4 regions of the Streptomyces sp. NPDC047042 genome follow, and region 2 is predicted to be linked to each of the others. Evidence: riboswitches for the same ligand, from Rfam matches in the RefSeq annotation. Region 2 holds a riboswitch; each other region holds the start of a gene.
The links. Region 2 has a riboswitch for cyclic di-AMP ahead of ABZ855_RS32605 (M23 family metallopeptidase). Riboswitches for the same ligand answer to the same signal wherever they lie in the genome.
Positions count from the first base shown of each region.

Region 1: linked by a shared signal. The riboswitch ahead of ABZ855_RS21205 (transglycosylase family protein) and the one ahead of ABZ855_RS32605 (M23 family metallopeptidase) in region 2 are both predicted to bind cyclic di-AMP.
Region 3: linked by a shared signal. The riboswitch ahead of ABZ855_RS06955 (peptidoglycan DD-metalloendopeptidase family protein) and the one ahead of ABZ855_RS32605 (M23 family metallopeptidase) in region 2 are both predicted to bind cyclic di-AMP.
Region 4: linked by a shared signal. The riboswitch ahead of ABZ855_RS03075 (transglycosylase SLT domain-containing protein) and the one ahead of ABZ855_RS32605 (M23 family metallopeptidase) in region 2 are both predicted to bind cyclic di-AMP.

Region 1 is NZ_JBEYVP010000017.1:106,897-114,356, forward strand. Features, by position in the region: gene eno (phosphopyruvate hydratase) at 1-270, opposite strand, end outside; gene ABZ855_RS21205 (transglycosylase family protein) at 639-1,376, opposite strand; cyclic di-AMP (ydaO/yuaA leader) riboswitch at 1,380-1,551, opposite strand; gene ABZ855_RS21210 (transglycosylase family protein) at 1,735-2,838, opposite strand; gene ABZ855_RS21215 (cytochrome P450) at 3,025-4,317, opposite strand; gene ABZ855_RS21220 (nucleoside triphosphate pyrophosphohydrolase) at 4,347-5,381, opposite strand; gene ABZ855_RS21225 (SurA N-terminal domain-containing protein) at 5,517-6,179, opposite strand; gene ABZ855_RS21230 (glycoside hydrolase domain-containing protein) at 6,335-7,162, opposite strand; gene ABZ855_RS21235 (protein kinase) at 7,313-7,460, opposite strand, start outside.
Region 2 is NZ_JBEYVP010000031.1:118,224-125,683, forward strand. Features, by position in the region: gene ribA (GTP cyclohydrolase II) at 1-367, opposite strand, end outside; gene ABZ855_RS32590 (MarR family transcriptional regulator) at 514-1,047, opposite strand; gene ABZ855_RS32595 (dihydrofolate reductase family protein) at 1,131-2,270, shown strand; tRNA gene ABZ855_RS32600 (tRNA-Met) at 2,325-2,398, shown strand; cyclic di-AMP (ydaO/yuaA leader) riboswitch at 2,685-2,842, shown strand; gene ABZ855_RS32605 (M23 family metallopeptidase) at 2,854-3,915, shown strand; gene ABZ855_RS32610 (aldo/keto reductase) at 4,076-5,020, shown strand; gene ABZ855_RS32615 (PrsW family intramembrane metalloprotease) at 5,053-6,462, opposite strand; gene trmB (tRNA (guanosine(46)-N7)-methyltransferase TrmB) at 6,542-7,315, opposite strand.
Region 3 is NZ_JBEYVP010000005.1:119,713-127,172, reverse strand. Features, by position in the region: gene ABZ855_RS06960 (alpha-galactosidase) at 1-589, shown strand, start outside; cyclic di-AMP (ydaO/yuaA leader) riboswitch at 893-1,052, shown strand; gene ABZ855_RS06955 (peptidoglycan DD-metalloendopeptidase family protein) at 1,056-2,018, shown strand; gene ABZ855_RS06950 (DUF6250 domain-containing protein) at 2,160-2,879, shown strand; gene ABZ855_RS06945 (SGNH/GDSL hydrolase family protein) at 3,002-3,787, shown strand; gene ABZ855_RS06940 (TetR/AcrR family transcriptional regulator) at 3,941-4,555, opposite strand; gene ABZ855_RS06935 (Glu/Leu/Phe/Val dehydrogenase dimerization domain-containing protein) at 4,675-5,865, opposite strand; gene ABZ855_RS06930 (MBL fold metallo-hydrolase) at 6,088-7,275, shown strand; gene ABZ855_RS06925 (hypothetical protein) at 7,439-7,460, shown strand, end outside.
Region 4 is NZ_JBEYVP010000002.1:263,742-271,201, reverse strand. Features, by position in the region: partial or broken gene ABZ855_RS03100 (amidase family protein) at 1-666, shown strand, start outside; gene ABZ855_RS03095 (ABC transporter permease) at 683-1,639, opposite strand; gene ABZ855_RS03090 (ABC transporter ATP-binding protein) at 1,626-2,609, opposite strand; gene ABZ855_RS03085 (DUF2092 domain-containing protein) at 2,740-4,107, opposite strand; gene ABZ855_RS03080 (polyprenyl synthetase family protein) at 4,454-5,464, opposite strand; cyclic di-AMP (ydaO/yuaA leader) riboswitch at 6,003-6,168, shown strand; gene ABZ855_RS03075 (transglycosylase SLT domain-containing protein) at 6,172-6,663, shown strand; partial or broken gene ABZ855_RS03070 (HAD family hydrolase) at 6,907-7,460, opposite strand, start outside.

The DNA of each region.
Region 1 (7,460 bases), on a different contig from region 2:
GATCAGGCGCTGCTCGGTGGCGTCGTAGCCGACGAGCTCCGGGCCGATCTGCTCGATGACGGCGAGGACGGCCTTCTCGACACCCTTGCCGAGGTAGCGGTTGGGGTCACCGTCGCGCAGCTCGATGGCCTCGAAGGCACCGGTGGAGGCGCCGGACGGGACGGCGGCACGACCGGTGCTGCCGTCATCGAGGCCGACCTCGACCTCGACGGTGGGGTTGCCTCGCGAGTCGAGGATTTCCCGGGCTACGACGACGTCGATGGACGGCACGAGCATCTCCTTATGGAATGTGACGCGGGGTACGCGGGGCTGCTGGGCCTCGCGAGTACGGGGCCGCGGCGGCTCCGCGATGATGAGCCTAACCGGCTCCGGGCGATCGGCCAGCCGTCCGACCACCCCCTGGACGGAACATGGACGGAACCGAGGGTAAACATTGTTCCCCCTGGGAACAAAAAGCCCCGCCCCGGTGCGTACGGGGGAGAACGCACCGGGGCGGGGAGCCCGTGGGGGACGGGGGTGGCCCTCACGAGGCCCTCACAATGAAGGGCACGGGCGTGAGAGCCCTGCGGTTCACCTTCTCACCGGCCGCTTTCCGAACCGCTTGGGGGAGGTGTCGGAGCCGGTGCGGGTGACCGGGATCAGCCGAGGTGCAGCTGCTGGCCCGGGTAGATGAAGTCGGCGTCGTCGATGATGTCCTTGTTCAGCTGGAACAGCTTCTGCCAGCCGCCCTTGACGTCGTGCGCCTCGGCGATCGCGCTGAGGGTGTCGCCCTTGACGACCTTGTACTCGCCGTCGCCCTTCTTGACCTTCTTGCCGGTCGGGGTGGTGACGGTCTTCTTCGCGGCGGGCCGATCCTGCGAACGGGAGGCCTGCTGGTTGTCGGTGGAGCGGGTGGCGGTCTCACCGGAGTTGCTGGAGCCGCTGTTGCTGCTGTTGCTGTTGCTGCTGGACGAGTTGTCGCCCGTACCGGCGCCCGTGTTGCCGCTCGCACCGCCGTCGTACGCGGCGCTGGACAGGCCCACGCCGCAGACCGGCCAGGCGCCCTTGCCCTGGCCCGCGAGGACCTTCTCGGCGATCTCGATCTGCTGGGCCTTGGAGGCCTGGTTGGCGGTGGACGCGTACGCCGTGCCGCCGTACGCGGCCCAGGTCGAGGCGGAGAACTGCAGACCGCCGTAGTAGCCGTTGCCGGTGTTGATGGACCAGTTGCCGCCGGACTCGCACTGGGCGACGGCGTCCCACTCGGCGGAGGTGGCGGCGGAGGCGGAGCCGGCCGCGAGCAGCGGAGCGGCGACGGCGGCACCGGTCACGCCGGCGATGGCGACGGCGCGGCTGGCCTTGGACGGACGACGGTGCTTGCCCTTGCCGGAAAACAGCATGAAAGATCCCCTCACCGACGCCTGCGAGGTGAGCTGTCGGGTTCGGGCCGGTTGAGTTGCCCGGCCGTACGCCCCTGTCGGGCGGCGTACGGCTTCACCCCGAGCCGCTCCGGACAACTGCCCGGTGCGGCGCCTACCTTGGGTCCCCCGCTCCTGCCTACGGCGCTTGACAGCGACGACTGTTCCCGTGCGGCCGGTGGCAGGATTCGGCGTTGCGACCGACGGGGCCCACTGTGGCGGGCGATGACGACCGTAAACAGCTGATCCTCTGAAATACAAAGACGATCAGGGCTTCTGAGATCTATCTCTCACCGCATCCATAACGGACATTCAGCTCGAATCGTGACGCGAACTCCGCCTACTTTTGCACCGGTTCGACACCGACAGCGAGGGTCTGACCGGGGAGGATGTGATTGGGATCAGTGCCGACGGTGTTCTCGTTCTCGGCGAAGAGCCCGGACCATCCGTCGGCGAGGTCAAGGGATTCGGCGATGCTCCAGAGGGTGTCTCCGGTACGCACGGTGTACGACCCCTCGGCGTCACCACGGTGACGCCCGGTGCCGGGAGTGGTCAGGCTGCCGCTGCCGTCGATCCCGATTCCCACGAACTGCTGGGAGTTGTCCGACTCTTTCCCATTTGTCGCATCTGTGGATGAACTCTCACCTTCCTGCCCCTCGCCCGTACCGGCCGACGGCGAGGAAGGGACCGGCGAGGCGGCCGGGGCGACCGAGTCACCCGAGTCGGCCCCGTCGGCGGCGTCGGCCGCAGCCGCGGACGGCGAGGGGGACTGGGAGGACCCGGAGGGCTTTGCGGAGCCCGAGGAGTCGCCGGAGGCCGCGGAGTCGTCGCCAGGGGACCCGGAGGGCGTGGGCGCCCCCGACGAGGAGGAGGACGAGGCAGAGGAGTCTGCGGACGAAGAGCCGGCGGACGAAGAGTCTGCGGAAGAGCCTGCGGACGAAGACGAGGAGGAACTGGAAGAAGTACCCAGCCCCAGCCCCAGCCCCGACTCGGTCGCCGTACCCGGCCCCGAGGTGTCGTCCTCGGTCCCACTCCCGGCCACCCCGGTGTCGACGTCGGCCGGGCTGGTGTCCTTGCCGAGTCCGGACAGCACCGCACAGGCCTCCCAGGCCCCGGCCCCCTGGTCGGCGAGTATCTTCTCGCCGACGGAGATCTGCTGCGAACGGCTGGCCTGGTCGGCGCTCGGGGCGAAGGCGAGGCCGCCGTACTTCTCCCAGTCCGTCTGGGTCAACTGGAGCCCGCCGTAGAACCCGTTGCCGGGGTTGTCACTCCAGGAGCCGCCGCTCTCGCATTCCGCGACCCTGTCCCAGGTGGCACCGCTGGCCGCGCTGGCGCCGCTCGCGGCGAGCAGCGGAAGGGCCATGGCGGAGCCGGTCACGCCGGCCGCGACCAGCAGAGCCGGGGCCTGACGGGGGCGACGGTGACGACCGTTCCCGGAGAGCATGCGGTGGCCTTTCGCGAGACAGTGGGGACAGCGCGACGAATACTGCGGGGGCGTCGCACTAGTGCTCGAACGTATCGGCAGACGATCAGTTGTCACAAGTTCATGCCGCGCAGATCACGTGAAGATCACATTGTTGACGGGGCGTCACCTTGCCGTGACCTGCTACCGCGCCGACTACCGCGCCGCCTACGAAATCCCGCCCGATTCGGTCGTCGGCGTGAACTCGACGGGCAGGGTGCGCAGTCCACGCATGATGAGCCCGCCCCGCCATCTCAACTCGGCCGGATCCACGGCGAGTTGCAGGTCGGGGAGGCGGGTGAGGAGGGTGGCGAGGGCGCTGCGCCCCTCCAGCCGGGCGAGCGGTGCGCCGAGGCAGTAGTGGATTCCGTGCCCGTACCCGAGGTGCTGGTTGTCCCGGCGGCCGAGGTCAAGGGTGTCGGGGTCGGCGAACCGCGCCGGGTCCCGGTTCGCGGCGGCGAGTACGACGAGGACGGGATCGCCGGTCGCGATGTCCTGCCCGCCGATGCTGAGCGGCCGGGTGGCGAAGCGCCAGGTGGCCAGCTCGACGGGGCCGTCGTAGCGCAGGAGTTCCTCGATGCCGGTTTCGAGGAGGGAGGAGTCCTCGACGGCGAGGGCGGCCTGGAGACGGGCGCGCTGCTCGGGGTGGGCGAGGAGGGTGTGGACCCCGTTGCCGATCAAGTTCACGGTGGTCTCAAAACCGGCGAACAGAATGATGAACGCCATCGCGGCGACCTCGTTCTCGCTGAGGTGCTCACCCTGGTCCGAGGCCCGGATGAGCCCGGAGACGAGGTCCTCGCCGGGTTCGGGCACGTCGGACAGCGCCTCGCGCTTGCGGTGGATCAGCTCGGCGAGATAGCCCCGCATCTTCTTGACCGACCGGGCGACCCCGCCCCGGGGCCCTCCCCCGTGCCGGATCATCATCCCGGCCCAGTCCCGGAAGTCGTCCTGGTCCTCGCGGGGTACGCCCAGCAGGTCGCAGATCGCGTAGATGGGCAGCGGGAACGCGAACTCGTGGATGAGGTCGGCGGAGCCGCGTGCAGCGAACCGGTCGATGAGATCGTCGGTGAGTTCCTGGAGGCGGGGCGCGAACTCGGCGACCCGGCGCGGGGTGAACGCCTTGGCGACGAGTCTGCGCAACCTGGTGTGGTCCGGCGGATCGATGTTGAGCAGATGCGTCATCAACTCGGCCTTGCGCTCGCCGGGGATACCGGTCTTGCCCTTGGCGTGCGCGGGTTCGTCGTGATGGGCGGGGTTCTTGGACAGCCGCGGGTCGGCGAGGGCCTGCTTGGCGTCCCCGTACCGCGTGACCAACCACGCCTCGACCCCGCTGGGCAGCTTCGTCCGGTGGACCGGGGCGTGCTCACGGAGCCAGGCGTAGGCGGGGTAGGGGTCGGTGGCGAACTCCCAGGTGAAGAGTTCGGGGGCGGGGGGTGCGGGCGGGGGTGGGGGCGAGGGCAGGTGCGGGGGCGAGGAGGGCGGCTGGTTGGTCACTCGGTGACGGTAGCCGTCGGGGCCACCCCCTCCTTCACCCGCACCGCGTCCCGGTAGGCCCGCGCGGCGGCCCGCAACGCCGCCTCCGGGTCCACGCCCTCGCGTTCCGCCCGTACCGCCATGTGCAGGAGCTCGTAGCCGATGCCCTCGCCCTGCGGCAGCGGGACGTCCAGGCCAGCCGTGTGGACCCGGGAGGCGAGTTTCGCGGCCAGTGCGAGGCCCGGCTGGCCCAGGGGCACGCCGTCCGTCACCGACTCCCGCTGCTTCTCTATCGCCTTGGTGCGCAGCCAGTGCTCCTTGACGTCCTCCGGGGTGGACGCCGTCGCGTCGCCGAAGACGTGCGGGTGGCGGTGGATCAGCTTGGTGACGATGCCGGCCGCCACGTCGTCGATCGAGAAGGGGGCCTCGCCGTCCTCCTCCTCGTTCGCGTCCTCGGCGATGCGGGCGTGGAAGACGACCTGGAGCAGGACGTCCCCCAGTTCCTCGCGCAGTTCGTCGCGGTCGCCGTCCTCGATGGCCTCGACGAGTTCGTACGCCTCCTCGATGCCGTACTTCGCCAGGCCCTGGTGGGTCTGGCGGGAGGACCAGGGGCACTCCAGACGGATGCGGTCCATGACCTGGACGAGGTCGAGGAGGCGGGCGCCGGGGAGGTCGTAGGAGGCGGGGAGGAGTTCCAGGTCGGGCATCCGTACGCGGCCGGATCCTGCGAGGCGGGCCAGGCCGTCGGTGAGGGCCGGGTCGCCCTCGCCCGTCGTCACGACCACGACCGTCCGCCCGCCGGCGCAGGCGTGGACCAGGTCCTCGGCGGTCGGGGACACCTCCTCGACCGCTATGCCGGCGTCCCGCAGATACGGCAGCTGCGGATGCGTACCGTCCGCGCACAGCACCTGGTCGGCCGCGTGCAGCGTCTGCCAGGCAGGCCAGGACAGCAGGCCGGGGGCGACGCGGTGGCTGGTGGTGAGCAGGACGACACGACCGGGGTCGGTCTCCGTCTCCGGAGCGGTCTCGAAGCCGCTGGTTGCGTTCACCATCCGAACGTAACCCACGCCGCCGACAGCCCCACGGTTATCCACAGGCGGTTGTCCACAGGCAGCGCTCGTAACCCCACGGGAGCCCGCACACCCGTACGGACAACCGTTACGCCGTGACTGTTTGCGCCGTGACTCCTACGCCGTCCCCTGAGGCGCCTGCGCCGCCGTGATCTCCCGTACCCAGGGGGTCTTCGCGTCGACGCGGCTGCTCTTCTGGACGTCCCAGGTGCCGTAGCGCGGGTTGAGGTCGACGTCGAGGCTCTTGGAGGCGTCGGACATCGCCTTCCAGAACGTGGCCTGGCCGTCCGGCGTGTTCATGTCGGCGCCGAGAGCGGTGGCCAGCTTCTGGGCCGTGATCTCGGTGTGCAGACTGTCGTCGAGGCGGCCCGGGGCGACGCCGTACTGCTGGAGCCAGGTGTCCTCGAGCGCCTTCGAGCTGCCCGCCTGCTGTTCCAGAGAGGCCCGCAGACTCTGGACGTCCTTGCGGTTGACAGTGACGCCCGCGTCCTTCGCGGCCTGGTTGAGCACGCGGTCGAGGACCATGGTGTGCAGGGTGTCCCGGGTGAGGCTGCCGGTTCTGGCGACGGCCTGTGCGTACTGGGCCTGGTCCGGGGTGGCCGCGCGCTGCGCCGTGCGTACCTCGTTCACCCTGCTCTCCAGCTGCGCGACCGTGATCCGGTGCCCGCCGACGACGGCGGCCGCGCCGGGATGCGCGTCGTTGCCGCAGGCGGTGAGGAGGGGGCCCGCGGCGACGATCGCGGCGGAGAGAAGGAGCGCGGTGCGACGACGGCGATGCAAGGAGGGCCTCCTGAGGAGATTGTGCGGCGGTGCACAAAGTCTTGCGGTGATCGATGTTAGGCAGTGGCTGGGCTCTGGCCAAGCCATTCGACCAACGATTCACCGGGACTTCGGGCACCGCCCGCTCCGGGCGGCCTCGGGCCTCGGGCCTCGGCTCAGCCGGTGATCGCCACCGGTGCGTCCCACGCGTCACGGTCCACGGTGATCGTGTACCCGTTGCGCGTCTCCTTGCTGTTGACCATGTACTGGTGGGCCCGGCTGTGGTTGGTCCACTGTGTGGCGCCGAAGGGCCAGTCCGCGGTGGTGGTGTTCTGCTTGTCCCACAGCGCGTACCACATGTTGCCCGGCAGGTTGGTGCGGTCGGTGGCCTGGGCGATCGCCTTCGCGCTGGAGCTGGTGAAGCCGTAGTAGCCGGAGCGGTACGTCTTGGCGTTCAGTGTCTTGGTGAAGGCGCGTACGTACGTCAGTACGGCGTCGTTGCACGCCTTGTTCGTGATGTCGTACGCCTCCATGTCGAGGTAGACCGGGCTGCCGGCCTTCATGCCGAGCGCCGAGGCCTTGGCGACCGCGTCCGCCGCGTCCGTCGCGCCGAGGGAGGCGGCCGTGGCGGCGGTGAGCTTCTCGGGGCTGGAACCGGTCTGGCAGGACGGCTGGGCGCCGACGTACAGGGGGATGAGTTTCCAGCCCTGCGCGCTGACCGACTTCACCCAGGACGCGGTGAGGTTGGGCTGGGCGCAGCCGCGGTTCTTGCCGCCTATGTAGACGGCGGCGGCGCCGTAGAGGCCGCCGTGCCAGGCCTTCATCGCGGCGACGGAGGGCGCGGTGCAGGTGTCGAACGCGCGGCCGGTGTAGGTGCGCTGGGCGGGCCAGGTGGTGGCGGCCATCGAGGACTGCGCGGCGAGTCCGGCCCCGGCGACGACGGCCGCACCGGCCACCGCCCAGGCGATGTACCTGCGCTTCTTGGACTGCCGGTGACTGGACACCACGTGAAACCCACCCCTGGTATGCGACATGACGTTTTTGAGACATGAATTTGAGACACGAAGCAGGTCGCAACGTAACCGGCGCCGTACCCCTGTTCGGGAAAGGTCGGCCCCGCGGACCCACAAGATTCACTCAAGGCACGGCAAACCCTAGCCGCGCACCTGTCCCAGCCACTCCAGGGTGCGTCGGATCTCCGCTGCCAGCGGATGGCCGGGGCCGCGCAGGCGGTCCACGTCGTGGAGGAGGCGGGCGAGGGTGTCGCGGGCGGCGTTGCGGTCGCCGAGGGCGAGCAGGAGG
Region 2 (7,460 bases):
AGGTGTCGAGGCCCTCGTCCTGGAGGGCGTACGCGTCGAGCTTGTTGTAGAGGCCGATGCCCCGGCCCTCCTGGCGGAGGTAGAGCAGGACGCCGCCGCGCTCGGCGATGCGCTCGACGGCCTCGCGCAGCTGCGGGCCGCAGTCGCACCGGGCCGAGCCGAAGACGTCGCCCGTAAGGCACTCGGAGTGCAGACGGACCAGCGGGGTGGTGCCGGGAGCCGGGTCGCCGATGACCACCGCCACATGCTCCTGGCCGTCGGTCAGACCGTGGAAGGTGACCAGTTCGGTGTCGACGCTGTAGCCGTCGTGGAAGCGCAGCGGCACACGGACACGGGAGCGCTGGGTGGCGGCGGGGAAGTCGGGCATGCGGGTCTCCCGTTGGTCTCGATCGATCCTCGGATCTGCTTCGGTCGCTGCTACTGCCTTTTTGCTTAAGATTTGAAGCAGACCCTCACTCGAATGGTGACCTTACCCCATGTTTCAAAGTTAAAGCAACGAGTTTGTGGCGCGGCTCATGTGCCCGAGTCCTCGGACCCGCACGACGAGGAGGACCGGCGCAGCCACGGCAGACCCTCCGGTACCGCCTCCGCCCCGTCACCCTGCAGCGCCTGGCCGATCCGCGTGCCGATCTCCTCCAGTTGGCCCACCTGCTCCGGCGTCAGATGGTCGAACAGGGCCGCGCGGACCGTGGCGACATGCCCCGGGGCCGTGCGCTCCAGCACCGCCATCCCCTCGTCGGTCAGGACGGCGACGGTGCCCCGCTTGTCCCACTTGCAGGCCTCGCGGCGTACATGCCCGTCCTTCTCCAGCCGTGCCACCGCGTACGTCAGACGACTGCGCGTGATCTTCAGCTGCGCGGCCAGATCGGTCATCCGCAGCCGCCGCTCGGGCGTCTCGGAGAGGTAGGCCAGGATCGAGTAGTAGAGGTGCGGCATCCCGGCGTCCTGCTGAAGCTGCCGGTCGAGCACGTCCTCCAGGAGCAGGGAGGCCGAGATGTACGCGCGCCACGCGCGCTGCTCCTCGGGGGTGAGCCAGCGGGTCGTCATGCGACCAGTGTAGGTTTGTTTAAAACTTGAACCAAGCTGTGGTCCGGTCGGCGACCCGGTAAGCGCCTGAAGAGAGTGCCCTCATGCCCTTCCCCCACGTCCTGTTGTCCGCCGCCGTCTCCCTCGACGGCCATCTGGACGACACCGGCCCCGAACGGCTGCTGCTCTCCAGCCCCGCCGACTTCGACCGGGTCGACGAGGTACGGGCGTCCAGCGACGCGATCCTCATCGGCGCCGGCACCATCCGCGCCGACAACCCGCGTCTCCTGGTCAACTCGCCCGAGCGGCGGGCCGCGCGGCTGGCGGCCGGAAAGCCCGAGTACCCGCTCAAGGTGACGGTGAGCGGATCGGGCGAACTGGACCCGGCCGCCAACTTCTGGCACACCGGCGGCGAGAAGGTCGTCTACACGACGGACAAGGGCGCCGAACAGGCCCGGCACGCGAACCTCGGGGCCGACGTGGACGTGGTCGGCCTTGGCCCCGGCCCGCTCGACTGGCGGGCCCTGCTCGAACACCTGCATGACGTACGAGGCGTACGGCGTCTGATGGTCGAGGGTGGCGGCACCGTCCACACCCAGCTCCTCCAGCAGGGCCTCGCCGACGAACTCCAGCTCGTCCTCGCGCCCCTCTTCGTCGGCGACCCCGACGCCCCCCGCCTCTTCGGCCCCGGCGCCTACCAGGGTGGCCGGCTCCGGCTGACCGAGACCCGCCAAATCGAGGACGTCGTCCTCATGCGGTACGAGCCCACCGCACCCGGCGCCGGCCCGGCCGTCTCCGCCGCCGACCGGCACTGGCTGGCACTGGCGTGCGAACTGGCGGAGCGTTGTCCGCCGTCGGACACGGCGTTCAGCGTGGGTGCGGTGGTGGTCGCCGCCGACGGTACGGAACTGGCGCGCGGCCACTCCCGCGAGGGCGGCGACCCGGTCGTGCACGCGGAGGAGGCGGCCCTCGCGAAGCTCGCCCCGGCCGACCCCCGGCTTCGGACGGCCACCGTCTACAGCAGCCTGGAACCCTGCGCCCGCCGGGCCTCCCGGCCCGCGCCCTGCGCCCGGCTGATCCTCGACGCGGGCGTACGCCGGGTGGTGACCGCCTGGCGTGAACCGGACACCTTCGTGGTCGCGGCGGACGGGACCGGGCTGCTCACGGGGGAGGGCGTCGACGTCGTCGTACTGCCCGAGTACGAGGAGCGGGCCAAGGCTCCCAACGCCCATCTGCCGGGCTGACGATCAAACGTGGTGATCGGGGCCGCGCGGATGGCGTATAGTTGTGTTCATCGACGCGGGGTGGAGCAGCTCGGTAGCTCGCTGGGCTCATAACCCAGAGGTCGCAGGTTCAAATCCTGTCCCCGCTACTGAAGGCCCAGGGCCGGAAACCAGTTCTTCTGGTTTCCGGCCCTGAGTCGTTTTTACGGCCCGACCGCTCCCGGCTCGTCCCCCCAGGTCACCCCGCGCGCGGGCGACGGCCTACTGACTGGTCACATCGGCCGGGTCAACTCGCCCGATTTTCACCGGTGGTGACCCGGAAAGTCCTCCGGAAAAGGGTTAACGATCAACGGGAACAGCTTGGAATCAGGTGTCCAGGTCTATTAACGTTCGATAACGCAGCGCGGTTGTCCCAGCCGTCACAAGAGTCGGCTCCGTGCGCACGCGCCGAATCCCGCAAGGGAACCGGGGAACCACCAACTTGGGGTGAATCGCTCGTCCGCCTCCGTGGCAACACGGCAGGTATACGCGCGTAGGAGACCTTCCTGCTCCGAACCCGTCAGCTAACCCGGTAGGCGAGAAGGAAGGAAAGGAGCACGCCCACGTGGCGTCAAACCCGGCTGCCCCCGAGGCCCCGTTCATGCCGAGCCAGCGCAGCGGCGAGACCGAGGACGGCAAGATCCCGACCTTCGGTTTCGGCGGTCGCCGTATCGACGAGGGCCCCTGGGAGGAGTGGAATCCCACCGCGGACTCCACCCGACCTGTTCGCGGCCGGCACCGCGTCGGCAAGCAGCGCGGAGGGCTCGCCCGCAGCTCCACCGTTCTCGGCGTCGGCGTCATAGCCGCTGTCGGCGGGGCCGGCATGGCCACCGCGCAGACCGGCAAGCCGCCGGTCTCCATCTCCATCCCCGATCTGCCCTCGGTCGGCTCGCCCTTCACGAACGACGACTCGGACGACGAGCCCCAGGGCTCCGCCACCGCGCTCAGCAGCGTCGGCGTCACCACCGAGGAGACCGAGCAGGGCACCAGCGACGCCGGCGAGGCCCTGCGGGCCCGCATCATCCTCCAGGCCGAGCAGCAGAAGGACCAGGCCGAGGCCAAGGTCCAGCAGGCCGCCGAGGACGCCGCCGCGAAGAAGGCCGCCGCCGAGGCGGCCAAGGTGAAGCGCGAGGCCGCCGAGAAGGCCGCCGCCGCGAAGAAGGCGGCCGCGGAAGCCGCGGAGGCGAAGCGGGAGGCCGCGCGCCTCGCCGAGCTCGCCAAGCAGTACACGCTGCCGACCTCCTCGTACACGATCACCTCGACGTTCGGCCAGGCCGGCGCGCTGTGGTCCTCCGGCTACCACACCGGCCTCGACTTCGCCGCGCCCACCGGCACGCCGCTCAAGGCCATCCACAGCGGCACGATCACCGAGGCGGGCTGGAGCGGCTCGTTCGGCTACCGCACCATCCTCACCCTCGATGACGGCACCGAGCTGTGGTACGCCCACCAGTCCTCGATCAACGTCACCGTCGGCCAGAAGGTCGCCACGGGTGACGTCATCGGCCGCGTCGGCGCCACCGGCAACGTCACCGGGGCCCACCTCCACCTGGAGGTGCACACCAGCAGCACGGACAGCGCGGGCATCGACCCGATGGCCTGGCTGCGCAGCATGGGCCTCAACCCGTAAGGGACGCGTTCCCCGGTTTTCCGCCGGTAGTCCTGACGTTCGCAACCGACGTCATGGCTACCGGCGTTCTGTTGTTCACACGACTGTTCATACGACTGTTCACACGACCTTCGTGAACGGATCGGAATCACCATCTCCGCCGCGGGCGTTGACGACGAACATGACTGTTCTTCGTAAGCTCGGATCATCGGACCTAGAGGTCTTCCCGCTCGCCCTCGGCGGCAACGTTTTCGGCTGGACCGCCGACGAGGCGGCCTCCTTCGAGGTGCTCGACGCCTACGCGGCGGCCGGCGGTAACTTCGTCGACACCGCCGACGTCTACTCGGCGTGGGCCGACGGCAACAAGGGCGGCGAGTCCGAGACCCTCATCGGCAAGTGGCTGAAGAAGCGCGGCAACCGCGAGGACATCGTGGTCGCCACGAAGGTCAGCCAGCACCCCGACTTCCCCGGCCTCTCGGGCGCCAACATCAAGGCCGCCGCCGACGCCTCCCTGCGCCGCCTCGACACCGACCACATCGACCTGTACTTCACGCACTTCGACCAGCCCGAGGTGCCCGTCGAGGAGATCATCGGCGCCCTCGACGAACTGGTGACCGCGGGCAAGGTGCGGCACATCGCCGTCTCCAACATCTCGCCCGAGCGGCTCCAGGCCTCCCTCGACTTCTCCGACCGTGAGGGCCTGGCCAAGTACGTGGCCATCCAGCCCCACTACAACCTGGTCTCGCGCGACACCTACGAGGGCCCGCGACTCGACATCGCCTCCCGTACGGGCCTCGCCGCCGTCCCCTACTATGCGCTGGCCTCCGGCTTCCTCACGGGCAAGTACCGCGCCGGTACGACGGTCGACAGCCGGCGTGCCCAGGGTGCCGCCCAGCACCTGGAGTCGGAGCGCGGCCGGAAGGTCCTGGCCGCGCTGGACTCCGTCGCCGAGGCACATGGCGCGGAGGTCGCCACGGTCGCCCTGGCGTGGCTCGCCGCCCAGCCCACGGTGGCGGCCCCGATCGCGTCCGCCCGCACGGCCGACCAGCTCCCGCCGCTGCTCGCGGTCGCGGACCTGGAACTGACGGAGGCGGAACTCGCGACCTTGACGGCGGCTTCGGCGTAAGTACCGGTGTGGTGCTGTGAAGAGGTGAAGGTCTAGGAGCGGTACGGGTTGTAGGCCGGGTACGGGCTCGCCGGCCCGTACGGCTGCTGCCCGTACCCCTGGGGCCCGTGCCCCTGCTGCCCGTACCCCTGGGGCCCGTACGGCTGTTGCTGGGCGTACGGCTGCTGGCCGTACGCCGGCCAGGCGGCCTGCGGCGGTACGTGCACCGGCGCCGGTGCGATGGCGCGCGCCGCGTGGTCCAGGGCCGGGCGGGCCACCGCCCTGCGCTGCCACAGCTCGCCCAGCAGCTCCTGCTCCCGTACGACGAAGTCGGCGCCCGCGCGGCCCAGGCGCCCCCGGTGACGCAGGAACGCGAGCGAGGTGGCGTACGCCTCGTACTGCGCCACCGCGCGCCCCGCCGGTCTGCCCAGGTGGTGGCGGGCGTACTCGCGGGCCAGGCGGCGGGCGCGCATCGAGCCGAGGGCGTACGGCTCGCCCGGGGTCAGCCAGCCGGCCAGCGCGTACGCCGGCAACTCGGCGCGCACGGTACGCAGTTCGCGCTGGCGTGTCCAGATGACCAGCCAGGTCAGCAGCCCGAAGGCGGGCAGCATGAACGCGGCGTACACCGCGATGAAGCCGAACTCGCCGAACGTCGACGAGCCGTTCCACAGGGCGTGCATGCTCATCGCGAGCAACAGCCCGGTCAGCGGCAGCAGCACCCGGCGGACGCGCTGACGCTCGCCCGAGCGCGCGGAGATCCCGAAACCGATGCCGGTGAGGACCGTGAACAGGGGGTGCGCGAACGGCGACATGACGACGCGCACGAAGAAGGTCGCCGCGGTGACCGACGCGATACCGGTGTCCCCGGTGAGCTGGTCGGTGCCGAACGCGGTGCCGAGGTAGAGGATGTTCTCGGTGAAGGCGAAGCCGGTGGCGGTGATCCCGGCGATCACGACACCGTCGACGATCCCGGTGAAGTCACGCCGCCGGAAGAGGTAGATGAGCAGGATGGCGGCGGCCTTCGCCGACTCCTCGACTATGGGCGCTATGACGGTCGCCCCGAGGGTGTCCGCGCCGGACGGGTCGGCCGTGGCGGTCGCTATCCACCGCGTCGCGAAGCTGTTGGCGACGATCGCTATCAGGGCCGCCGCGCAGGCGCCCCAGGCGAACGCGAAGAGCAGGTTGCGCCAGGGCCCCGGCTCGACCCGGTCCAGCCACCGGAACGCGGCGACGAGCAACGGCACGGGCAGTACGGCGAGCCCGAGCCCGACCAGGAACCCCTCGGTGCCGGTCTGCTCGCGGACCAGGGCGAGGATGACGAGCCCGGAGAGCGCGAGCAGGCTGATGAGGGCGCCGTAACGCACCCAGCTCCGCTGCCACCAGTGAGCGTGCCGCAGCGCCCCACCGACGGGAGCGTCAGTGGGGCTGCTGGGCTGCGTCGGATACGGCGGAAAGATGGCCACGGCATCGACCCTAACGAGTGCTCGGCGCGAGTGAGCCAGACGAGCTGAATGCGTGTTCTACGAGTGCTCTACGAGTGCGCTACGAGTGCTCTACGCGGCGGAAGAGCAGGTCGTTCACGACATGTCCCTTCTCCAGTCCCTGGCCCTCGAAACGGGTCAGCGGCCGGAACTCCGGACGTGGCGCGTAACCGCCCCCGGCCTGGGTGTTCTCGAACTCGGGGTGCGCCTCGAGCACCTCGAGCATCTGCTCGGCGTACGGCTCCCAGTCGGTCGCGCAGTGCACGAGCGCGCCGGGGCGCAGCCGGCCGGCGACGAGGTCGAGGAACTCGGCCTGGATCAGCCGCCGCTTGTGGTGCCGCTTCTTGGGCCAGGGGTCCGGGAAGTACACGCGCAGACCGTCGAGCGAGTCGGGGGCGAGCATCTCGCGGAGCAGGATGATGGCGTCACCGTTGGCGACCCGGAGGTTGGTCAGCCCGTACTGGTCGGCGAGGTTGAGCAGGTTGCCCTGGCCCGGGGTGTGCACGTCGGCGGCGAGAACGTTCGTACGGGGATCGTCGGCGGCCATCCTCGCGGTGGCCTCCCCCATCCCGAACCCGATCTCGAGTACGACGGGCTGATCGTCCCCGAACAGCTCGCCGAGCCGGAGGGGGCGCCCGTCGATGTCGAGCCCCCACTTGGGCCACAGCCGCCGCAGGGCGTCACCCTGCCCGGTGGTGACCCGGCTGCGCCGGGGCTGAAAGCTCCGGATCCGCCGCTCGTAATGCGACCCGGCGGGATCGGCCTGCGGCCCACCGGGAAACCGGGGAGCACGCTGGGCCCGGAGGGGGGCGGGGGAGTCGGGGGAGTCAGACATAGTGCCGCCGATTTTACCGCTGCTCTTCAGCCCGTCCGGCGCTCACAGCGCACGCGGCCGCACCCCACCCCTGGTTTCCCACCCACCCACCCGTTCACCGTCGCTATACAGCCCAGGCCGGCACCCCCTTCAGCCCGTCCGGCGT
Region 3 (7,460 bases), on a different contig from region 2:
CGGCAGGATCGACCTCGGTGTCCTCGCCCGTACGGACCAGGTGTGGACCTCCGACAACACCGACCCGCTGGACCGACTCGCCATCCAGGAGGGCTTCAGCCAGATCCATCCGGCGCGGGTCATGGCCGCCTGGGTCACGGACAGCCCGAACACCCAGCTGAACGGCCGGGTCAGCTCATTGCGGTTCCGGTTCGTGAGTGCGATGGCCGGGGTGCTCGGCGTCGGCGGTGACCTCACGACGTGGACGGAGGAGGAGCTGGCCGAGGCCGGGGAGTGGGTGGGGCTCTACAAGGAGATCCGGCCCGTCGTGCAGCGCGGCGACCTCTACCGGCTGCGGCGCCCGGCCGGCGGGCTGAGCGCGGTGCAGTACATGCTCGGGGACGAGACCGTCGTCCTCGCCTGGCTCCAGGCGCAGCACCACGGCGAGCCGGTACCGGCGCTGCGGCTCCGCGGGCTCGACCCCTCGGCGGTCTACGAATGCCGTGAAACGGGTGAAATCCACCGAGGTGCGGTGTTGTTGCACCACGGCCTGCGAACCGGACTCAAGGGTGACCTCGATGCGGCAGTTTTCCGCTTGCGTCGCATCTGATGCTTCTGTCCGTTATGGCGTATTGATTCCAACTCGCTTGGGAATGCGGGTTCCTGTGAATCGGGCGAGTGAGCAGCGTCATATTCGTGACCGTGTGTCGCCGTCATGTGCACGTAATTTCGGCGGCTTTTAAGGGTGTTCACACGACGGAAAGATCGATAATTCACGGATCGTGACCGGGAATTCTGGGGTGGATCACAGAAAACCCGTACACAGGGAACCCCAGGCTTGTTTCCGTGCGTCTTGGTCGCTTACGTTCGCCACCCATCCGGACGGACGCCCAATCCTGCCGCCGCCCGGATCCCGTCTCGACCACCCGACCACGGCAGGAGCGGGGGACCCACAGGTAGAACGCCTGCTCCGGTCTCCGGAACAGGCTTGGGGTCAAGTCACGTCCAGGCGTGGCCGGACATCTCCAGTCCGCACCCGACAGCTCACCTCGCAGGCGACGGAGAAGGAATTCGCCATGCCCGCGAAGGGTAAGCACCGCCGTCCGAAGTCCCAGCGCTTCACCCGCTCGATAGCCGTCGCCGGAACCGGCGGAGCGGCTCTCGCTCTTCCGCTGCTGGGAGCCACCGGCGCCCACGCGGTCACGGCGGAGTCCGCGACTCAGTCCGTGTCGTCCCTTTCGGTGACGGCCAAATCCATTGCGGCCGAGGCGGTTTCCGCGAAGTCGCAAAAGGCCGCGAAGAAGTCCCGGACCTATTCCGTCCGGGCCGGCGACTACCTCGCGAAGATCGCCCAGGAGCAGGGCGTCGCCGGCGGCTGGAAGAAGCTCTACTCGGACAACCGCACCGCCATCGGCGCCGACCCGAGCCTGATCCACCCCGGTCTGAAGCTGACGATCGGCAGGAAGGCCGCGTCGACCTCGTCGCCCGCCTCGAACTCGGGCTCTGCGGAAGCGTCCTTGAGCTCCCCCAAGTCCACACAGGCAGAGGCCACCCGGCCGGCCGCCGAGAGCGCGACGGCCGCGAACTCGACGGCGGCCGAGGCCACCGGTACCGGTACCGGCAGCTCCAGCGGCTTCAACCTCCCCGTGGCCGGTGCCACCATCGGCACCGGGTACCACGTGGCGGGCAGCATGTGGTCCAGCGGTTACCACACGGGCGTCGACTTCGTCGTCCCGACCGGCACCTCCCTCAAGGCTGTCGGCGCCGGCACGGTCGTCTCCGCCGGCTGGGGCGGCGCTTACGGCAACCAGGTCGTCATCAAGCTCGCCGACGGCTACTACGCGCAGTACGGCCACCTCTCCCAGCTCTCCGTCTCGGCCGGTCAGTCCGTGACCGCGGGCCAGCAGATCGGCCTGTCCGGGGCGACCGGCAACGTCACCGGACCGCATCTGCACTTCGAGATCCGCACCACCCCGGACTACGGCTCCGACGTGGACCCGGTCGCTTACCTCCGCTCGAAGGGCGTCGCCGTCGGCTGACGAACGTTCGCGGCGAGGACAGCCGTCGAAGGCCGGACCCGTTTCCCGGGTCCGGCCTTCGACGCGTTCACGCGCGCGTGTGCGGGTGTGATAGTCAACTCCCTATCCGTGCAAGCGCTTTCTGCCTCAAGGAGCCGCCTCGTGACGACCACCCGCAGAGCCTTCGGAGCCCTCGCCGCAGGCGCGGCTCTCACCGCGCTCGCCCCGGCAACAAGCGCCAGTGCCGCCACGTGCGGACGCCTCCTCGCCCATGACGACTTCCGCCGAGGCCTCGGCCAGTGGGCCGTCGAACTCCAGGACGGCGGCAGCGTCACGGCGGCCCGAGGCATCCTGGAGGTCGACGTGCCGAGCGGCGCCACCATCTGGTTCAAGCGCAGGCTGCGGGGCCCGTACCTCATCGAGTACACGGCGACACCGGTCTCGGCGGGCGGGGTGAACGACCGGGTCTCGGATCTGAACAACTTCTGGAACGCCGTCGACGTCCGCTCCCCGGACGACCTCTTCGCCACCCCGCGCGGCGGCGCCCTCGCCGAGTACGACTACCTCAAGACCTATTACGTCGGCTACGGCGCCAACACCAACACCACGACCCGGCTGCGCCGTTACGTCGGCGAGGCCGGTGTGCGCCCCCTGATCCACGATTACACGGAGCCGCTCCTGGTCCCGAACGCACCGCACCGGGTGCGGATCGTCTCGGCCGGCTCGACGGTCCAATGGTGGAACAACGGGCGGCTCGTCTTCGACTACCGCGACCCGGAGCCGTACACGGCTGGGCACTTCGCGTTCCGCACGACGTGGAGCCACTTCCGGATCTCCGGCTTCAGCGTCCGTGAGCTGCGTCTTCCCATTATTCCGGGTTGACCAATACTTGACGAGTGGCTTATCTCACCGCCAGTCAAGTCCTTCCTACGGTCGCGTAGCTCACATCGGAAGGTGAATCATGCTCTGTTGTGGCAGACGATTCGAAGAATGACAGCAGAGCGGTGATCGGGTCGTACGTGGCGGTGGGGGACAGCTTCACCGAAGGCGTCGGCGACCCCGGCCCGGACGGGGCCTTCGTCGGCTGGGCCGACCGGTTCGCGGTACTGCTCGCGGACCGGTGCCCGGAGGGCGACTTCGACTACACGAACCTCGCGGTACGCGGCAGGCTGCTCGACCAGATCGTGGCCGAGCAGCTTCCGCAGGCCAGGGAACAGGCGCCGGACCTGGTCTCCTTCTGCGCGGGCGGCAACGACATCATCCGGCCCGGCAGCGACCCGGACGAGGTCGCCGAGCGCTTCGAACGAGCGGTGATCGGCCTCACCTCGGCGGTCGGCACGGTCATGGTGACGACCGGCTTCGACACCCGCAACGTCCCGGTGCTGAAGCACATGCGCGGCAAGATCGCCACGTACAACGGACATCTGCGGGCCATCGCCGACCGGTACAACTGTCCCGTGCTCGACCTGTGGTCCCTCAAGACCATCCAGGACCGCAGGGCCTGGGACGGCGACCGGCTGCATCTGTCGCCGGAGGGGCACACGCGCGTGGCGCTGCGCGCCGGGCAGGTCCTCGGCCTGGACATCCCCGCCGACCCCGACCAGCCGTGGCCCGTACTGCCGCCGCGCGGCACGCTGGAGATCCGCCGGGACGACGTCCACTGGGCCCGCGAGTACCTGGTCCCGTGGATCGGGCGGCGCCTGCGGGGCGAGTCGTCGGGGGACTACGTGACGGCGAAGGGGCATCTGTCGCCGGACGACATCAAGAGCCGCATCGACCGGGTCGCGTGAGCGCTTCCGTCTTTGAGCGCGGTTCTCAGCGCGGTTTGCAGCACGGTTTTCAGCGCCGGGCGGGCACCTCCAGCCCGTCCGGCGCTTGAGGACGAGGCCGTCCAGGCCGAAGGGGGGTCTGGGGGCGCAGCCCTCGGCGGACGACCACATCACTCACCTGGACCCGCTCAACGCCCCCCGCTCCAACCCCAGTTCCCCAGCCAGCGCAGCGTCCACCCACTGCTCGGCCCGCGCCCGCGACACCCCGTCGTACGCCGTCATCTGGACGGCCAGCCCGTCCAGCAGCGCCGTGAGCCGCAGCGCCGTGCCGGTGGGGTCGGGGCACTCGAACTCGCCCGCGGTCACCCCCTCCGCGATGACCTCGGTGATCGCGGCCTTCCAGCGCCGGTCCAGGTCACCGGCGACCTCCCGCAGCGCGGGATCGCGCAGGGACACCGCCCACCCCTCGATCCACAGCCGCCAGCCCTTGGCCTGGCCGGTCGGCGCGTACCAGCGCACGGCGGACCGCAGCCGGCGCAGCGCCGGGGACCGGCGTCCGAGCAGCTTGCCAAGGTGGGTGAGATCGGCCTCGGCCGCGTACCGGAAAGCGGCGGCGACCAGCTTCTCCTTGGTCGAGAAGTGGTACAGCACCAGCGCGTTGCTCACCCCGAGCACGGCGGCCACGTCGGCGATCCGCACCGCCGCCACGCCCCGCGCCTCGATCTGCTCGACGGCGGCCCGCAGCAGCTCCTCGCGCCGCTCGGCCACGCTCAACCGCACCCTTGCCACCCGGCCACACTAATCCGCCGCCGGACACGATGTCGGGCCAGGTCCGGCAATGCCCGTAAATCCACGCCCATACGGCTGGTTCACGGGACAGCGGCCCTCCGCCGGACACCGCCACGCCGCTACCGGTACCAGCCGAACCGCTCCGCGATCACCGGCAGCCGGTCCCCGACGATCGCGTGCGCCGCCGCACGCGGAGTCGTCCCGTCGGTCTCCGCGCGCGCGAGCACCTGGTCGATCAGGACGCGCATCGACCGCCGGGTGTACGCGAACGCCTCCTCGGGGTCGGCGCCGATGTCCCCGAACAGCGTCCACCACCACCAGGCGTTCGTCCCGGAGTTGACGACCACGTCCGGCAGTACGACGATGCCGCGCGCGGCGAGCAGCTCCTCGGCCTCCGGCAGCACGGGCATGTTGGCGGCCTCGACGATCCAACGCGCGGTGATCTCCCGCTGGTTGCCCGCGTCGACGGCGTACGAGACCGCCGCCGGCACCAGCACCTCCGCCGCCACGGACAGCCAGGCCTCACCCGGCAGCTCGCGGTCGTCGGGGCGCAGCACCGCGCGGTCCACCGTGCCGTAGGTGTCCCGGGCCGCGAGCAGCGCCTCGACGTCGAGTCCAGCGGGGTTGGCGATCGTGCCCTTGATGTCGGCGACCGCCACCACCGTGAGTCCCGCGCGCGTGAGGAAGCGTGCCGTGGCCCCGCCCATCGTGCCGAGCCCCTGTACGGCGACCCGGGTCCCGGCGTACGGCACCCGGGCCCGGTCGAGCGCCGCGAGCACGGATTCCGCGACCCCGCAGCCGCCCACCAGCTCGTCGAGGCCGATCCCGTCCACCTCGACCGCGAACGCGTCCGCGAGCCGCTTCCGGGCCGCGATCCCGTCGTCCAGCAGCGGATAGACCGCCTGGATCGACGACACGAGCCCGGCCTCGGCCGCGGCCCGGTCGACGAGATCCTGGGTGAGGCCCAGGTCCTCGCCGGTGGTCCAGACACTCTCGACGTACGGTCGCATCGCGCGCAGGTAGCGAACCAGCACGCCGTACGCCGCGGGGTCCCGGGGATCGCAGTCGATGCCGCCCTTGGCGCCGCCCAGGGGGATGTAGCGGCCGTCGGGGTTGTAGTGCAGGGCCTCTTTCATGGTCATGCCACGGGCCAGTCCGGTGACCTCGTCCAGGGTGCAGCCCTCGCGCATCCGCAGGCCGCCGCTGGACACGCCCCGCACCAGTCTGTCCACGACGAGGAAGCCCTGGCGGCCGGTGAGGTGATCGGTCCAGGTGAGGGAGAGCAGGGGAGCGCCCTGATGGGTTGCCATGCGGGCAATATACTGACTCGCCGTTCAGTTGGGCCCTGGGTGCGCACACGTTGGGTATGCGTCCGGCCGCGTCGGGTAGCCGCCCGGCGGCCGCTCGGCCTCGTCCGCCGTGCGGAAACCCAGGTTTTTCCTCGACGAGACCCGGCCGGTACACAGGCGGCGCCGGAGTGTCGGACGGGGCGACCATAATGGAATGTCTGACCGACTCCACCTGGAGGTACCGTGACCGGATTTCCCTCTCCGAGCTCCGGGCTGCGCGCCCTGCGGCCCGAGGCCTTCGGCGCGGAACCGAGTGGGGAGCGCCTGGCGCGGATCCACAGATCGCCGCACTTCGCGGACGGTGTCTTCAAGAATCCGGCGGGTACGCCGAGGCCCGAGGGCGGCGCCGTGATCGAGTTCGCCAAGGCCTCGCTGCGGAAGGAGGACCGACTCCGGCGCGTCCCGGCGGGGACGGTCCCGGTGCACGCCACGACGCTCGCGGACCTCGCCAAGCCCCCGGTCAGCGGTCTCAGGGTGACCTGGATGGGCCACTCCAGCGTGCTCACCGAGATCGACGGCCGGCGAGTGCTCTTCGACCCGGTCTGGGGCGAGCGCTGTTCGCCGTTCTCCTTCGCCGGGCCCAAGCGGCTGCATCCGGTGCCCCTGCCGCTGGAGGCGCTCGGCCCGGTCGACGTCGTCGTCATCTCGCACGACCACTACGACCACCTGGACATGCCCACGATCAAGGCGCTGGCCGGCACGGACACGCTGTTCGCGGTGCCGCTGGGAGTCGGTGGCCACCTCGAGCGCTGGGGTGTCTCGGCCGACCGGCTGCGTGAGCTGGACTGGCACGAGGCCACGAAGGTCGGCGGCCTCACCCTGACCGCGACCCCGGCCCGCCACTTCTGCGGCCGCGGTGTGCGCAGCGCCCAGCACACCCTGTGGGCCTCCTGGGTCGTCGCCGGTGAGGAGCACCGCGTCTACCACAGCGGCGACACCGGGTACTTCGAGGGCTTCCGGGACATCGGCGCCGACCACGGCCCGTTCGACGTCACGATGATCCAGATCGGGGCCTACAGCGAGTTCTGGCCCGACATCCACATGACCCCGGAGGAGGGCATGCGCGCCCACCTCGACCTCCAGGGCGGCGCGGCGCACGGCGTGCTGCTGCCGATCCACTGGGGCACCTTCAATCTGGCCGCGCACGCCTGGGCGGAGCCGGGCGAGTGGACGAAGGACGCCGCGGAGGACGCGGGGCAGGCGGTGGCGACGCCACGGCCCGGTGAACCGTTCGAACCGGCTGGGAAGCTGCCCGTCGATGCGTGGTGGCGTGGGGTGTCCGGTCCCATCGCACACCCCTGGCGCCACCCGAAGGGCGCGACCGCCGCGCCGGCGGTCAAGGACGAACTCGACCTGGCGGGCGAGGTCTGACCCGGGACGGGTGACGGCGGATCGGGCGCGGATGTCGGGTGACCTGCCGCGTCAGGAGCGGGAGCGTGTGGTGAGGGGCCGTCGTCGGGAACCTCGAGGTCTTCGCCGTGACAGCCGACGGCACCCTCTGGCGCGCCTGCCTGTGTGAACGTGTAGGCCGAGAGTGCCGCTGCGCGGCGACGCGT
Region 4 (7,460 bases), on a different contig from region 2:
CGCCGGGGGCTCCGGGGGCGCGGTGGAGGGTGCCGGCAGCTCGGCAGGTGCTGTGGGTTCGGTACGGGGGGGGCGAGTGGCCGCGATCAGCAGGACGCGCCACGCCCTCTCATCGCCCTCTGGTCCGACTCCCTCGGTTTCGCCCCCGCCGATCCAGGGCCCGCGCTCGTCGCGCACGGCGCCGCGCTGCGGCTCGACGGTGCCGGGGTCGTACGGCTGCTGCCACCCGACGACGTCCCCGTGCGCCTCGCCGACCCGGGGCCGGCCTGGCTGGCGCTGCGCGCGTCGGGCTCGGACGTGAACGTGGACGCGCGTAGGAATACGGATACGGATACGGGTGGCGGTACGGCATCCCCGCCGCGCACGCTCAACGACCAACGACTGGCGGAGCTGTTCAGCCGGGCCGACCTGCTCCTGACCCCCACCACCCCGAACCCGCCGCACGGTCACGAGGGCCCCGGAGACCGGTACTCGACCGCGCTCACCTGGGCGTTCAACCTCAGCGGCCACCCGGCGGCGAGCATCCCCGCGGGCTTCGGCCCGGACGGCTGCCCGGTCGGCCTCCAGGTGGTCGCCCGGCACGGCGAGGAGGAGGTGCTGTTGCGGGTCATGGCGGAGGCGGAGACACGGGCAGGCCTACGGGCGCCCCGGGCGCGGCCCCGGTGACGTACGTACGCGGAGTTCAGGCCGTGATGTCCTTCGTCGTGAACCGTGCCCAGGCCGCCGAGCCGAACACCGCCGCGTACACGGCCTGGAGGCCCAGGTTTTTCACCAGGTCGTCCCAGTAGACCGGTTCACGCATCAGGTCGGCGAAGGACAGCCAGTAGTGGGAGAAGAAGTACGGCTGGAGCGCGTGCAGTTGGGGTATCTGGTCGAGGATCTGGATGGTGATGAGCAGCCCTACGGTCGTCGCCATCGCCGCGATGCCGCTGCTCGTCAGGGTGGAGACGAACAGGCCGAGCGCCGCCACCCCGATCAGTGACGCGGCGACGACCAGCGCGATCAGCAACGCCCGCCCGAGACCCTCCGTGAAGCTGATGTTCGTACCGGAGATGGTCATCAGGTCGCCGAGCGGGAAGAGGAACGCGCCGATCGTGAGCGCCGATATCGCCACCACCAGCGTCGCGACCAGGCAGAACGTCAGTGTGGTCGCGTATTTGGTGAGGAGCAGGCGGGTGCGGCCGGCCGGGGCGACCAGCAGATAGCGGAGCGTGCCCGCGCTCGACTCGCCGGCGATCGCGTCGCCCGCGATGACGCCGATGGCCATCGGGAGGAAGAACGGGAGGGTCGCGGCCAGTGCCGTGAACACCAGGAACAGGCCGTTGTTGCTGATCTGCGAGATGAACGCCGGTCCCCCGCCGCCCTCGGGACCGCCGCCCACCGCTGACGAACCGTCGCTCGTCTCGATCTTCACGGCGATACCGAGGACGATCGGTACGGCTGCGAGCACGGCGAGCAGTGCGAGGGTCCGCCAGCGCCGGAAGGTGGTGACAAGCTCGCTGCGGAAAAGGCTCAGGCTCCAGAGGGGGCTGGGGGTGCGGGGAGTTCGCGTCGCACGGCCGGTATCCGTACGCGGGGTGCGAGAGGCAGGAGGGGTGGGAGGGGTAGGAGAGGTACCGGTGGTCTCAGCCCGCGACATCGAAGCCCTCCCCCGTCAGCGCCACGAACGCGTCCTCCAGGGACGCCCGTTCGACGCCGAAGCCCCGGACGCGGACGCCCGCGCCGACCAACGCGGCGTTCAAATCGGCGAGTTCACGATCGCCCTCGGGCACCTCGCCGGACACCCGGTCCTCGGTCACGATCACGTCGGCCACGCCCTGTTCCTTGAGTACGCGGGCCGCGTCCGCCGCGTCGGGCGTCGTCACGACCAGCCGACCCCGGGCTCCGGCGGCCAACTCGGCCACCGCGCCCTGGGTGATCAGTCGCCCCTGCGCCATCACGGCGGCGTGCGTGCAGACCTGCTCGATCTCGTCGAGAAGGTGGGAGGAGAGGAAGACGGTGGTGCCGTCGGACGCCAACTCCCGTACCAGGGAACGGATTTCACGCATCCCCTGCGGATCGAGCCCATTGGTCGGCTCGTCGAGGACCAGCAGCCGCCGCGGCTGGAGCAGCGCCGCCGCGAGACCGAGCCGCTGCTTCATACCCAGCGAGTACGCCTTCGCCTTCTTGCCGGCGGCGGCCGTCAGACCCACCCGGTCCAGCGCCGCGCCGACGCGCGCACGCCGGGTGCGCGGATCGGCGGTCGGGTCGGCGGAGTCGTACCGTACGAGGTTGTCGCGGCCCGAGAGGAAGCCGTACAGCGCGGGCCCCTCGATGAGCGCGCCGACCTGCGGCAGGACGGCGCGGGTGGCGCGGGGCATCGGCCGCCCCAGCACCCGCGCCGCGCCCGAGGTCGGCTCGATCAGGCCCATCAGCATGCGGATCGTCGTGGTCTTGCCCGAGCCGTTGGGCCCGAGGAAACCGAAGACGCTGCCCGCCGGGACGGTGAGGTCGAGAGCGTCGACGGCGAGCTGTCCGCCGCGATAGCGCTTGGTGAGGGCGCGCGTGACGATGACCGCGTCGTCGTCCCGGTGCGCCTCTTCCGGCTCCGCGGCGGACGGTTCCTCCATGGGCTCCCTCAATCGTCGTGCCTTACGCCGTCCCTCTACGGCCGTCCCTCTACGGCCGTCCCTCTACGGCCGTTTCCCTACGGCCGTTTCCCTACGGCCGTTTCCCCTACGGCCGTTTCCCCTACGGGAGTTACTTGTCCGCGTTCGCCGCCTTGACCAGGGCGTCCTTCGTGACCGCGCCGACGTAGACCTTGCCGTCGTCCGTCATCAGGGCGTTGATCAGGCGGGTCTTGAAGACCGTGCCGGAGCCGAAGTCGCCGGAGACCTTGTCGCCGAAGGAGCCGAGGAAGCCGCCGAACATCCCGGCGTCGGGAGAGGCGTCGCCCGACGGCATGCCGCCTTCGGCACCGGAGTCGAACACGGCGATGGAGTTCCAGCCCTCGCCGATGACCTTGCCGCCCTCGCCGACGCCGTCACGGTCGGCGCCGTTCGCCCAACCGTGGCCGTCAGGCCCCATGAGGCCCTCGTCGAACTCCTCACCGAACTCCTTGCCGAAGCCCTTCCCGAAGTCCTTGCCGAAGTCCTTGCCTGGCGCATCGTCGGCCTTGCCCGGGCCGCCTTCCTCGGTGACCTTGGTCCCCTTGGGCGGGGTGAAGTCGAAGGTGGAGGCGGCGGGCTTGGCGAAGTCGACGTCGACGAACCCGGCGTCCACGACAGCGGCCCCGCCGCTCGCCGGGGTGAGCGTGAACTTCAGCGGCGTCCCGGTCTTCGAGTCGACGGCGACGCTGATCGCCCCGACCGTGGAGCCGGACTCCTTCGGCTTGATGACCAGCTTGTACGCGTCCCGGCCGGCGACGTGGGCCGTCCCGTCGACGGTCACGGAGGTCGTGTCGTCGACCGCCTTAAGGGCCTCCTCGGCGAGCCGACCGGGCGTGGCGGGCACGTCGTCGCCGGGCAGAACCGGGTCCTTGCCCTTGCCGGCACCCTCGCCCTTCTCGTGCTTGCCCGCGGATTCGGGCGCGGTCGCGTGGAACGCCTCGTTCGACGCGCTGTCGTACGCCCACACCTCGTCGCCGTTGTGGATCACGCTGTACTCGGCGGCCTTCTCCAGCAGCGAGATCTTCTGCTTGTCGGGACCGTCCAGGGCGACGCGTACGGTGTGCGTGCCGGAGGCCAGTTCGAGAAGCTTGGCGCTCGGATCGGCTGCCGACCCCGAGCCGTCGGAATCCCCGCCGAGGCCACCGCCCGACAGCAGCCCGCTCTCCAGACCGCCGAGGTCGGGCAGCCCCAGGTCCGTACTGATCTTCACCGTGCCGGACAGCTGCTGTACGTCCGAGGCGGCGATCTTCTCGATGAGTTCCTGCGCGCTGATCTTCGGCAGATCGGGGTCACCGGAGCCGGCGAACGCCGGTACCAGCCCGATCGTCGCGACCGTCAGACCGATCACCACGGCCGGGGCGGCATAACGCGCGGCCTTACGGCGCCGGGACGGCACGTCCTCGGCCTCGATCCCGGCCTCGATCCGGTCCCCGGACTTGGCCTCTTCGTACGGTGCCATGTGTGCCTTACCTCCGTCGTCGGCGGCGGCTGTCCGTCCCACACTCTGTCCACCCTGAGCCGCCATTCTCACCCGAACCGGTGAGGAGTGGTGGTTTCCATCTCACCAAATCGAAGGTGGGGAATCGTCAGACCTTGGGCTCAACTCCACGTACTGCCACGGGATGACATGGAGGCGCCTCGCATCCCCCGACCCTTAGGGGCACATGCTCTGCTCATACAGCGCCGGCCAGCATGGTCAGCCCGTCCGGCGTTTGAGGACAAGGCCCGTCCAGGGCCGTAGCGGGGGTCTGGGGGCGGCAGCCCCCAGGAAGGGATGGGACGGGTAAGGGCGGCGGGGGCGAACCTCACCCCGCCCGATGCACCACCGCGTCGCACATCTCCAGCAGCGCGGCCTTCGCATCGCACTCCACCAACGGCGCCAACGCCGCCCGCGCATCCTCCGCATACCGCACCGTGTCCCGCCGAGCCTGCTCCAGCGCCGGATGCACCCGCAGCCGGGCCAGCGCCTCCGCGTGCCGGGCGTCGTCACTCAGGTCGGAGTCGAGCAGCTCGCACAGCGCGATGTCCTCGGCCAGCCCCAGTCGAGCCACCCGCTCACGCAACCGCAGCACGGGCATCGTGGGAATGCCCTCGCGCAGATCCGTACCCGGCGTCTTCCCCGACTCGTGGGAGTCGGACGCGATGTCCAGCACGTCGTCCGCGAGCTGGAAGGCGACCCCGAGCCGCTCCCCGTACTGGGTGAGCACATCCACGACGCTGTCGTCGGCACCGGACATCATCGCCCCGAACCGGCAGGCCACCGCCACCAGCGATCCGGTCTTGCCGCCGAGCACGTCCAGATAGTGCTCGACGGGGTCCCGCCCGTCCGACGGTCCCGCGGTCTCCAGGATCTGCCCGGTCACCAGCCGCTCGAACGCCTCGGCCTGCACCCGGACCGCCTCGGGCCCGAGGTCGGCGAGGATGTGCGAGGCGCGCGCAAACAGGAAGTCCCCGGTGAGGACCGCGACGGAGTTCCCCCAGCGCGTGTTGGCGCTGGGCACCCCGCGTCGTACCTCGGCCTCGTCCATGACGTCGTCGTGATACAGCGTCGCGAGGTGGGTCAGCTCCACCACCACCGCGGACGGCACGATCCCCGGCGCGTGCCGGTCCCCGAACTGCGCCGCGAGCATCACGAGCAGTGGCCTGAAACGCTTACCGCCCGCCCGTACGAGATGCTGCGCGGCCTCCGTGATGAAGGGGACCTCGCTCTTGGTGGCTTCGAGCAAACCTTCCTCGACAGCCGCCAATCCGGCCTGGACATCGGCTTCGAGAGCCTGGTCCCGCACGCTCAGCCCGAACGGCCCGACGACGGTCACGAGGGATCTCCTGTCTGCTGTGTCTACTGGCGGTCACACGGTGTGTCGATAGGTCGCTGCCCTCACTCGAGTCAGCGTATCCGGTCATGTTTCGATCACCGCGAGCGCCCGCCCGTCCAGGCCGGGCGGTATCGGATCACGACCGGAATGTTTTTGATCAGTCCAAAGCATGGACATTTATAAGCACACCGCGCCCATCTCCGGCCCTTTCCGGTGACCGACACATGTCCCAAAAACCTCGAAACACCCCAAATTCACCACTCGCCCCATCGAGACCACCCCTACCCCCCACCTCGTGATTCGAGTCACGCCGTCAATCAACCCACACCCCCTCCTCCCCGCAAACTCCCCGTTCACAAAGGCAAGTTACCCCTCCACCCATCCTTTACCATTTGCCCGTTTTATTCCCAATGTGTGCACGATATGGGCAAGTCCTGCATTTCCGCCCCTTGTTCCACACGTGTGCTCTCGCATACGTTTCGCGCCACACCGGGCGGATCGCCGAATCCTGCCGCCGCCCGTAGAGCAGACCACCACCCACCCACATGTGACTCACGCAGGCAGGAGCGGGGGACCCAGGTAAGCCGCCGGTCCGGACATCGACGCCGGAGCGGCTAGGGGTGAAGCCGCGCGCCGCAGCGCGCCCGGCCGGGCATCTCCCGCCCGAACCCGACAGCTCACCTCGTAGGCGCCGGAGAGGACTCACCATGCCCGCACGAGGTCAGCACAACCGCGCGCGAACCCTTCGCCGCCCGCTCGCACTCACGCGCACACTCGCCATCACCGCGACGGCTGCCGCAGCCCTGGCCATCCCCTTCCTGACCGCGACGACGGCCTCCGCCGCCCCGTCGGCCGCGTCGTCGACGACGACGTACTACGCGAACAACCTGGACGGCTGGATCCGCGAATCGCTCGACATCATGGCGCAGAAGGGAATCCCCGGGACGTACGACGGCATCTACCGCAACATCATGCGCGAGTCGTCGGGCAACCCCTACGCCATCAACAACTGGGACTCGAACGCGGCAGCCGGCACCCCCTCCAAGGGCCTCCTCCAGGTCATCGACCCGACCTTCGCCGCGTACCACGTCGCCGGAACCTCGTTCGACCCCTACGACCCGATCGCCAACATCACCGCCGCCTGCAACTACGCGGCCGCGCGATACGGATCGATAGACAACGTGTACGGGGCCTACTAGGCCGACCGTCCCTGCCCGGGTGGGGCGGGCGTCCTCTGGGCCGGACCCACGACGCCCGCCCCACCCGGGCTCATTTCCGCCTACCCGGCCCTACTGCCGACCGACCCGTGTCGCAGCCGAGGCAGGTACCGAGGCCGATGACGGTGCCACGGCCCGTGCCCGTGCCGGTGCCGGTGCCGACCCTGGTACCGGCACTTCCCGGTCCGCCCAGTCCTCCCAGCCCTCCCAGCCCTTCCCCCGCCCGAACAACCGCTCCAGCACCACCGCGATCCCGTCGTCCTCGTTCGAGAGGGTGACCTCGTCCGCCACCGCCTTGAGCTCGGGATGGGCGTTGGCCATGGCGACACCGTGGGCCGCCCAGTCGAACATCGGGATGTCATTGGGCATGTCGCCGAAGGCGATGGTGGCGGACGAGGACAGCCCTAGATACTCGGCGGCCAACGCGAGCCCCGTCGCCTTGGTGATGCCGCATGGCTGCAGTTCGACGGTGCCGGGCCCCGACATGGTGACGGTCGCGAGCGAACCGACCGCTCCACGCGCCGCCGACGCCAACTCGTCGTCGGACAGCGACGGATGGCGAAGCAGCACCTTGCTGATGGGCGCGGCCCACAGATCGTCCCGGCGCGGCACCTGTACGGCGGGCAGCGTCGGGTGCGGCATCAGGTACCCGGGTTCGATCAGCGTGAGCCCGTCGACCCCGTCCTGATCGACGGCGGCGTACAACTGCCCGACCTCGGCCTCGATCTTGCCGAGCGCGGTCTCCGCCAGCTCCCGGTCCAGGGTCACCGACCACAGCA